Regions from separate parts of the Exiguobacterium sp. Leaf187 genome, predicted to be linked through region 2. Evidence: riboswitches for the same ligand, from Rfam matches in the RefSeq annotation. Region 2 holds a riboswitch; each other region holds the start of a gene.
The links. Region 2 has a riboswitch for thiamine pyrophosphate ahead of ASF99_RS00315 (3-oxoacyl-ACP reductase). Riboswitches for the same ligand answer to the same signal wherever they lie in the genome.
Positions count from the first base shown of each region.

Region 1 (3,280 bases), on a different contig from region 2:
TCTAAAATCAGCGGGACCGAACCTGCCTGCAGGTATCCGAGCAATCTTCGGAACGTTCAAACCGCAAGGCACTTTACCGGTTGATGTGCCGGTCTTTAAGAACGGTGTCTTTACCGATCAACTGCATCTCGAATTCGGTGACGGCTTTAAAAACTGGAAAAAATGATGACGTGATACACCAAAAGACCGAAGCTCCTTAAAGGATGCCTCGGTCTTTTAATGATTGATACGGATATTCAGCTTCTTCTTTCGCACGATGGTAGACGCGGTATAACCAATAAGTCAGCAGTGCATAGACGACGATGACAAGAACAGCAGAAATATAGCTTCCCATGCTATACGCTACCTTAAAGTTTCGAGTCGATGCGGATATACCGGATAACACGATCAACGTTGGGATGATAAGTCCTACAAATCTTACTTTGACTTTACCAAGCATTCGTTGCATAGCATATGCCGCGAGGATCACAAGTGCGATCACGATGATTTCCATTCCAATCCCTACTCTCACTAAATGGTATTCCTAATTCTACCATCTAGTGATTCAAGAAGATACCGCTCGTGCTGGAATCGTTTCGTAAACTGACGCAAATGTCTCTTCCGTCCACCCCATGTGCCAGAAGAGTAACTCATAGTAACAACTCGTCACGAAATGACGTTTCATCCGCTCGCGTTCCGTCGGGCTCGCTTGCTCCGCCAGCGCATCAAGCCGTGCAATCTGTTCAAAGACGACCTTTTCAAACCATTCCGAGCTATACGTGTCGATCCATTGCTGATAGATTTTTTCTTCCGGTGTACACGTTAGTAATTGTTGCCCGACTTCATAATACAACCAGTAACATGGCAAGATGGCAGCAATCGTCTCACCGAGCGTTCCTTCACTCGCATGATGCATGTGCGAGACATACGCATATGCTGTCGGTGCCGGTTCAAATGCTTCAAGATCTGCTTCCGTAATACCGAGCGGCTCAAAAAATGATTGATGTAAGCTCAACTCTGCCTCGTAAGTCGAAGTAGCATGCTCGGCAAGTGTCGCAATCGTCGCGAAGTCGTCTGCTTTTGACGCTGCCTTCGCTTGAATCTTCGCAAAGTGTTTTAAGTAATAGGCATCCTGCATGACGTAATGCCGAAATTTCGAGAGCGGTAACGTCCCCTCCCCGATTCCTTGTACGAATGGGTGCGTAAAACTACTATCCCAATACGCTTGTGCCGCTTGTTTGATTTCTTGTGTGAATGTCATGATCTCATCCTCCTCGTTTAGTTATGAAACGAAAAAACACCACCCCGAAACACACGGGCATGGCGCAAGAAGAACAAGACTTGACGCCACTTCCCTCCGTAAGTACGAACTTAATCAGGTTCAAAGGGTCCGAACGTCTTCGTTCGTCTCAGTCGGTCTACCGACTCCCCTAGTGGTCATTATTCGATTCAAATTCACTATAGCATGCTGAAAACGGAAGTCAAGTTGTCTCCTTTTCGCTATACTATGGAGTGTCAGAAGACGGATATCGTCTCCATCTGCAGACCGATTCCGAACTTCTTTCGTTCTCGTACACTAACTTTAGTACCTGATACTATAATTCATTCTGTTACTTACAATTGGAGGATTTCATTATGCATACACCAACAAAAATCATGGCATCAGCCGTTATCGCTTCTGCTTTATTACTCCCAACAGCCGCATCCGCCGAACAAGTCGTCGATAAGACGATCGTCACACTCGGGGAGTCGCTCGGCGCAAAAGATAAAGCATGGGTGCTTTCACGTCTCAATGCACCGGAAGGGATCACACCGATCATCGCCACTTCTGCTGACGAGGAAAAATATCTCGGGAAAAACATCCCACAGTCGCAAAAAGGCGGCAACATGTATTCGTCGGCTAAAATCGAACTGACGGAAAAAGGAGATGGACTCTCCGTCTCGACGGAAAACATCACATGGGTGACGAAGGATATGTATCTCAACGCTCTCGTCACAGCGGGTGTCAAAGATGCCGACATCACGATTACTTCCCCTTACAAGGTGACCGGGACATCGGCACTGACAGGAATAATGAAGGCGTACGATCAAACTTCCGCTGAAACCGGGATAAAGTTAAGTGACGAACGCAAGGATCTAGCACAGCAAGAATTATCAGTCACATCAGACGTTGGAAAAACGGTCGGAACGGATAAGGTGGCTGACTTGATGAATGAGATCAAGGCTGAGATCGCCAATCAAAAACCGGAAACCAAAGTCGAAATCGAAAATCTGATCGTCCAAGTCATTCAAAACAACAATATCCAGTTGTCTGACGCACAAATGGACCGGCTGACGAATCTGTTCAATCAAATGGAGCAAGCGAACATCAACTGGGGACAAATCGAGAGTGGATTGAAAAATGCGGGACAAGACATCCACGCGTTCGCAACTTCAGAAGAAACGAAAGGATTTTTCGCTAAATTATTTGATGGACTCAGTGACTTCTTCAGTTCAATCGCGGGTGTGTTCAAATAATTCAGACTTCCGTAACTGACAAAAAAATAGTAAACTAGATGTATCTGAAACGAAAGGTGGTGTGAAAAGATGGACTTTGCCGCGTGCAAACACTGGTTGATGGAACAATTGTATCTGTTGCGCGCGATTTTTCATGGAATGGCGTTCTAAGGCACCCGTCTGCCCTTTTTTAGAACTTCATGATTGAAAAATACAGCAAAGCGCATCTTTCACACGTGATGGAGAGTGCTATTTGCGCTCTCCTTTTTTTGATGCGCGCGAAAGGATCGACTTACTATGATGATTTGCGACATTCAACACCTAACCAAACAATTCGGAGGCGAGACAATTTTAACGGATGTTTCCCTCTTCTTAAACGAACACGACCGTGTCGGTCTAATTGGACGAAACGGGAGTGGCAAGACGACATTACTCCGCTTGCTTGCTCGCCTTGAGCAACCGGACGGTGGTGTCATCTATCAAAAGAGCGGTTTGACGATCGGCTATTTGGAACAACTTCCTGTTTATAGTGAGACGATGACCGGACTCGACGTCCTTTGGACAGCGTTTGAAGACATCCTCGCGATCCGTTCTCGGATGCAACAGTTGGAGCAAATGATGGCGACAGCACCAGAGAATCTTGATGCGTTACTCGCACGATATGCGGAAGCGACGAATGCGTTCGAACAAAAGGATGGCTATCTACTCGACTCGAAAATCGAGCGCATGGTGAACGGGTTACACCTTCGTCCGTTACTCACTCGTCCTTTCCACCAGTTGAGTGGTGGTGAACAGACGAAGATTT
Region 1 covers NZ_LMPR01000008.1:40,190-43,469, forward strand. The annotation lists gene ASF99_RS02570 (glycoside hydrolase family 3 protein) at 1-166, shown strand, start outside; gene ASF99_RS02575 (hypothetical protein) at 197-493, opposite strand; gene tenA (thiaminase II) at 545-1,240, opposite strand; TPP riboswitch at 1,315-1,421, opposite strand; gene ASF99_RS02585 (DUF1002 domain-containing protein) at 1,615-2,496, shown strand; gene abc-f (ribosomal protection-like ABC-F family protein) at 2,773-3,280, shown strand, end outside.
Region 1: linked by a shared signal. The riboswitch ahead of tenA (thiaminase II) and the one ahead of ASF99_RS00315 (3-oxoacyl-ACP reductase) in region 2 are both predicted to bind thiamine pyrophosphate.

Region 2 (3,280 bases):
ATCCGCGAGAAAAGCCGCATGATCCCATGATAAAAATAGCTTCTCCATCAATGTAGCGAATTCGTCCGCCTTTTTATACCGCTCTTCCCTCGGTGGAAGTGCATCCATTCCGTGGTTTAGTGCTTCCCAATCTGTCATCGAGGTCACTAAGTTCCAGCCTACCCTCCCCTTCGTTACGTGATCAAGGCTTAGAAGTTGCCTTGCTACTGTATACGGATTGGAGAACGTGCTCGATATCGTAGAGACTAATCCTATATGATCCGTCACTTGAGAAATAGCCGTTAGATTAATTAAAGGATCCAACCAAAAGGCAGGTAAATCTGTCGCATTGGTAGCCGGAAAGGATTGATTGTCCGCAAAAAATACCGCATCTAAACATCCGCCTTCCGCTATTTGAGCCAAACGCTGATAATAGCGACTCTCTCCGATTTCTTCAATTGCAGAATCAGGCATCAACCATGCGGCTTGGTGATGACCACATCCATATAACAAAACGCCGATATTTAACTGATTTCTGTTCGTCATCTTCTGTTCACGAATCCCTTCTCTTACAAGCTGAGAATTTTTTAAAACGCCCGCTTTAATTCATCGTTAACCCACCATCGACTGTTACGTTTTGACCGGTAATCCCAGATGCTACTTCTGATGCCAAAAAGGCAACCAGTTGAGCCACTTCTTCTGGGCTCGTCACTTTTTTCAACGGGGTCGATTGGGCAATTAAGTCAAATACTTCAGGGGTTGTCACAGCACTCGCATCTGTGACTTTCAATAACCCACCGGAGACGACATTCACGTTTATGCCATATTGACCTAACTCCGCGGCTAGGTTTCGAGTAAAGCCAATCAGACCTGCTTTTGCTGTTGTGTATTCATGATAAGGAACGACTGGGTTTTGATAGAGGTTTGTTCCAATGCTGATGATACTACCGCTATGTCGTTCTATAAATTGTGGCAGAACACTTTGAATGATGTGAAACGCTGCTTTAAGTGTTCCATCCAGTTGCTTTTGATAATCTTCCCACTCTAAATCGATAAACGATTTTTGCGCAACCGGATCAAATTTGAAGTCTACTAACGCATTATTCACGACAACATCGATTTGACCATAATGTGCTGTTGCGGATTGCATCATGCTCTCGACATCTTCCCGCTTCGTGACATCTGCATACAAGGCAATTGCATTCTCTACTCCCAGTTCGCTCACAAGTTGTTCTGCCGCATCCTTGCTTTTAAAGTAATTGATCACCACTTTAAATCCGTTGTGCACTAACACCCTTGCAATCGTCGCCCCAAGTCCTCGACTACTTCCTGTCACTAATACTGTTCTGCTCATTCTTGTCCACTCCCTCATCCATTTTTGCAACTTAAATAGCGAAGTTAGTAAACAAAAAACGCAACTCTCCAAAAGGAAAGTTGCGCACGTCTAAATAATCACATAGCAAAGAACGATATCATCGTCTCCGCTTGTTCATCAGAGTTTACACTTCCCTACGCTAGTACGACCTAGTTCAGGTTCAAAGGGTTTGAGTAGCTACTCATCTCAGTTTAATAACACCCCTAGTGATTCTATTTAAGTTATCTTCACTGTAGTGGTCTTGAAAACCCCTGTCAATGATTCTGACAGATAAATTCATTTCTAGTATTCTATGAAGCGAGTAAACGAGGTGAATCATGAGTCCATCACGATTACTCCGATACAGTGACATCCTGTACCAAACGATTCTTTTTAGCATTTTTATCTTTGATGATTCCTTGATACGAAATCGATTCATTTTTCGTATCGACTACCGTGACTTGGAAATCTGAATCATTGATATTAGCGATATGGTATAGCTTTCCCTGCGCAATCATCGTATAGGAGCCATTGAAGCGATAAGCATGCTGCCCTTCCACTTTATGTTGCTTGACTTGATTTGTTTTAAAGTCATAGGTGCTCCATTTAATACTTTTACTTTTTTCTGAGTCAGATGCTCCGTAAGCAATTAGTGATTGGCTGTTTTCAGCAGCATTAAAGTTCCCTTCCGCTGCATACGCATCAAGTGCTTTGATTCGTTTGATGCCTTTGCCGTTATCTAGATAATAAGCGCTATCTTTTTCTACCCCTTCCGCATCATATGCGATTTCACGATAGACAATTCCATAGTCGTTCACTGCTACATAATGACGTTCTTGATTAGTCTTAAGTTGCTCGGATTGAAGCGGCTCCACTTTTCCTTTTGCAAGGTTGAGTAATAACACCGTCGATTTTTCCTTTGTTCCATGATCATCCCGTTGGACGTATACGTTCATGCCGTCTTGATGAAAGACACGGATGTCAGCCATTTCACGATCCGGTACCGTTAAACGATGAGAAAGCGTCTTTTTAAACTGTTTCTGTGTACTTCTGTCATAAGAATGATAGTTCAACTGAGATGCCTTTACTTCAATTCCGTATGTTCGCGAGCCCATTTCACTAGTAAATACGTCTTCCTTAGAAAGAAATCGATAGAAATCAGCAGGGAAGTCTGCAGCATAGCTATTGAACAACCCTGTGATATAGTTCTGCGACTCACTATGAATTTGACCGTCCAATTGGATATTGTATCGAGTAGGCTTGATGTCTCCATTTTCAATCTCGATGTTTACTTTTTTAAGAGCATCTGCATTTTCTTTTCGTATACTCTCGACTTCATAATCCGATCCTTTAATGCTTGCAGCGTAACCAAAATAACTGAGTAAGGTGACGCCAGCAATGCTTCCTACGATGATCATTTCCTTATATCGTCTCATGACTTCCTCCTTCTAATGATTAAATAGATACTTTATGGTTCAGTAGTCGAACACATTTCCAACTTATATATATAAAATAGATGAGAATAAAGGAAAGATAGACGAATACCTGTTGATTCGGAATGAGCATGCTAGTCAAATCAAATAAGTAACGTAATGCAATGAATGGTACGATCAAGAGCGCTACATCCTTTGCGATCGTCAGCAAAGCTTTCCCTTTTTGATAGGACCGCTCCGTCAAGACGAACAAGAAGACCATCGTGATGACGAAGAGTGCGAGCGCTAGAATGACGAATGTATCGATCACATTGAAGGTATAGAGCATGTTCAACGCAGCTGACTCCCCGATGATTTTGGACGCTGCTTGTAAATGTTCCGGGAGTAACCATTCGTAGAGTCGACGACTTATAAGAATCGTGATCCACTGGATGCCCATGAAACCACATACAAATACCAATACTGTTGTCAGTTTGGATAAGAGGATTGTGATGCGTTTACCCGGTAGCATCAA
Region 2 covers NZ_LMPR01000002.1:59,349-62,628, reverse strand. The annotation lists gene ASF99_RS00320 (LLM class flavin-dependent oxidoreductase) at 1-525, opposite strand, end outside; gene ASF99_RS00315 (3-oxoacyl-ACP reductase) at 581-1,333, opposite strand; TPP riboswitch at 1,469-1,569, opposite strand; gene ASF99_RS00310 (hypothetical protein) at 1,687-2,769, opposite strand; gene ASF99_RS00305 (hypothetical protein) at 2,789-3,280, opposite strand, start outside.

Region 3 (3,280 bases), on a different contig from region 2:
ATCGAAAGTGAGACCGGGTACATTCTCGAAGTGAAGGAGCGGGACAACTTTTTAGTACGCCCGCCTGTCGCGAATATCGATCAAGCGTTGCTTGTCGTCTCGGCGGCAGAACCTGATTTTTCAGCGCATCTACTCGACCGATTTCTCGTCTTGATCGAAGCGAAGGAAATCCAACCCGTCATCCTGTTAACGAAGATGGATTTACTTGACGAAGTCAAAGGACCGGCTGTCCGAGAGGCGATTGCCGCTTACCGGAAGATTGGGTATACGGTCATCGAGACATCAAGTGAGACGTTGACGGGTGTTGAGCAAGTCCGTCCGTTACTTGCTGGAAAAACGAGCGTTCTCGCCGGACAATCCGGTGTCGGGAAAAGTTCATTGCTCAATGCACTGGAGCCCTCTCTTGATTTAGAAACAAGTGCGATCTCGAAATCACTCGGACGCGGACGTCATACGACGCGCCACGTCACATTAATGCCGCTTGCCGAAGGATTGATTGCCGATACGCCAGGTTTCTCGAACCTCGATTTTCCGTATGATATGGAAATCGAGGATGTACGGTGGAGTTTTCCTGAATTCGTCGCTGTACAAGATGATTGTAAATACCGAGGTTGCTTGCATTTGAATGAACCCGGTTGTGCCGTCAAGGAAGCCGTCGAAGCCCAAGAAATCATGTCCTCTCGTTATGAGAACTATGGTATGTTTATAGACGAAATCAAGAATCGAGCCCGGAGGTATTGAAGATGATTAAAATTGCACCATCTATCTTATCAGCAGATTTTGCGAATCTTGAGCGTGATGTCAAAGCAGTCGAAGCAGCAGGCGCGGACTATATCCATTTTGATGTCATGGACGGTCAGTTCGTACCGAACATCTCATTTGGATTACCTGTGCTTAGCAGCTTACGTCAAAAGACGGATATGATTCTCGATGTCCATTTGATGATCGACCAGCCAGAACGTTTCGTTGAAGATTTCGTCAAGGCAGGGGCTGACATCGTGACGTTCCACGTCGAAGCGACGAATCATGTCCATCGTGTCTTGCAACAAATCAAAGCAGCGGGCGCAAAGGCAGGAGTCGTCTTGAATCCCCATACGCCATTATCAACGATTGAACACGTCCTTGAGGATGTCGATATGGTTTTATTGATGACGGTCAATCCGGGCTTCGGTGGACAAGCCTTCATCGAGCGTGTCATGCCGAAACTCGCAGCACTTGCGCAAATGAAAGCAGATCGTGGTCTGACATTTGAAATTGAGATTGACGGTGGCGTCAATCCGGAAACGGCAAAGCTTTGCATCGATAACGGTGCGAACGTTCTCGTCGCAGGGTCAGCAATCTACAATGCACCAGATTATGCGGAAGCGATCACTAGCATTCGTCAAGGGGCTGCCGTATAATAAGAACGAGAAAACGAAATATGATGACCGCAAGGGGTGTCGCTTGAAAAGCGGCTGAGAGGAGTCTTTTAGACTTTAACCCTTCGAACCTGTTCCGTTCAAACGGACGTAGGGATGTGGCGCACGCAGGCAGTACGGCGTTCGTCGTACTGCCTTTTTGCGTCCTCTCGTACAATGAAGGAGGAAAAATAGCATGAAACGGTTACAAATGATGATGGAAATTGCCATCTTCGCCAGTCTCGGAGTCGTCTTTGATTTACTGATTCCATTCAAAATGCCACAAGGAGGCTCAATCAGCTTAGCGATGTTACCGATCTTCGTCATGGCATTTCGCCACGGTGTCGTTGGAGGGGTCGTTACGGGAGCGCTTGTCGGTACGATTCAATTGATGTTCGCTCCACAAGTCTTGACGATCGTTCAACCGATGCTTGACTATACGATTGCGTATGGTGTCGTCGGATTAAGTGGTCTGTTCGCGCGTCAAGTCAGACTAGCCGCGCGCAATGGACAAAAGAAAAGCTTGATGGCGTTCGTTCTCCTGGCGACGTTATTAGGCGCAGGACTCCGTTATATCTGTCATGTCATCAGTGGAATCGTCTTTTTTGCCGAGTATGCCGAAGGTCCAGTCGTACCGTATTCATTGATTTATAACGCGACATACATGGTACCGTCTTACGTTCTTTGTGGTGTCGTTGCGGGTCTTTTATTCACGACTGCGCCACGCTTACTACGTTATTCGGCACGAGGCGTCTGAGATGCGGGCGATTCTCGTCTGTGCCGGTCCGCGAGAAGAAGCGCCGGATTTACGGACGTTTTGTCAGCCAGGTGATTTTATCGTCGGTGTTGACGGTGGTGTTCAGACGATTGAATCGTTTGGGCTGACATGCGACCTGACGATTGGTGATTTTGATTCGCTTGGTTATGTACCAGAAGGGGCAATCGTTCATCCGGCCGAGAAAGATGAAACGGATCTCGAACTGGCACTTCGTACAGTCTCAGAGAAGAAACAGTTTGAGGATACCTTCATTATCGGGGCGACAGGTGGGCGGCTCGACATGACCGTCCAAAATGTATATTTATTGAAGCGATACCCAGAGGCACGACTCGTGACGAAACGAGAAGAGGTACGATACTTGGCTGAGGGAACGTATGCAGTCGAAGCAGGGAGCTATTATTATCTTTCGTTCATTCCACTCGTACCATCGACTTTAAGCTTATCCGGAGTCAAATATCCACTTGATGCACATCCAGTACCGGTCGGAGGTTCCTTGACCGTCAGTAATGAATGGTGTGCGTCAGAAGCGAAGGTAGAGCTCCATCAAGGAGAACTATTGATGATGCGGACGCTTAAGGAATAGCGCAATCATAGGAAAGAGGCCGTGGATGACTCCGCGACCTCTTTTTGTGTGAAATTATTCTTCGAGTTGAGAAGGGGCGACACGGATGTCGCTTTGAGCGGATAGATGTTTTCCTTTGACGAAGAGATGATAACTTCCCCACATGACAAGGAAGAAAGGAACACCAATGTATAGAGCGATTCGTTGATCCGCTTGAAACGCAAGACTGACGAGGACGACGACGTTAAGTGTCAACGAAATCAGTGGTAACACCGGATAGAGTGGTGTCTTGAATTTCAGTTCGGATACATCGTGTCCGTTTCGGACGAACTGACGACGAAATGCAAGCTGAGAAGCAGAGATCGAAATCCAGCCGACTTGAGCCCCGAGTCCGGCTAAGGACAAGAGCCAAATGAAGACGGTATCTTCTGCGAAAAATGCGGTCAGAAGCGATAACATCGCGAACATCATCGTAAAGAGTAAAGCACGCATTGGCACACCACGTGCATTGACGTAAGATAATTTCTTTGAAATCATCCCTTC
Region 3 covers NZ_LMPR01000009.1:1,022,047-1,025,326, reverse strand. The annotation lists gene rsgA (ribosome small subunit-dependent GTPase A) at 1-741, shown strand, start outside; gene rpe (ribulose-phosphate 3-epimerase) at 744-1,400, shown strand; TPP riboswitch at 1,423-1,532, shown strand; gene thiT (energy-coupled thiamine transporter ThiT) at 1,594-2,154, shown strand; gene ASF99_RS09660 (thiamine diphosphokinase) at 2,156-2,758, shown strand; gene ASF99_RS09655 (amino acid permease) at 2,813-3,280, opposite strand, start outside.
Region 3: linked by a shared signal. The riboswitch ahead of thiT (energy-coupled thiamine transporter ThiT) and the one ahead of ASF99_RS00315 (3-oxoacyl-ACP reductase) in region 2 are both predicted to bind thiamine pyrophosphate.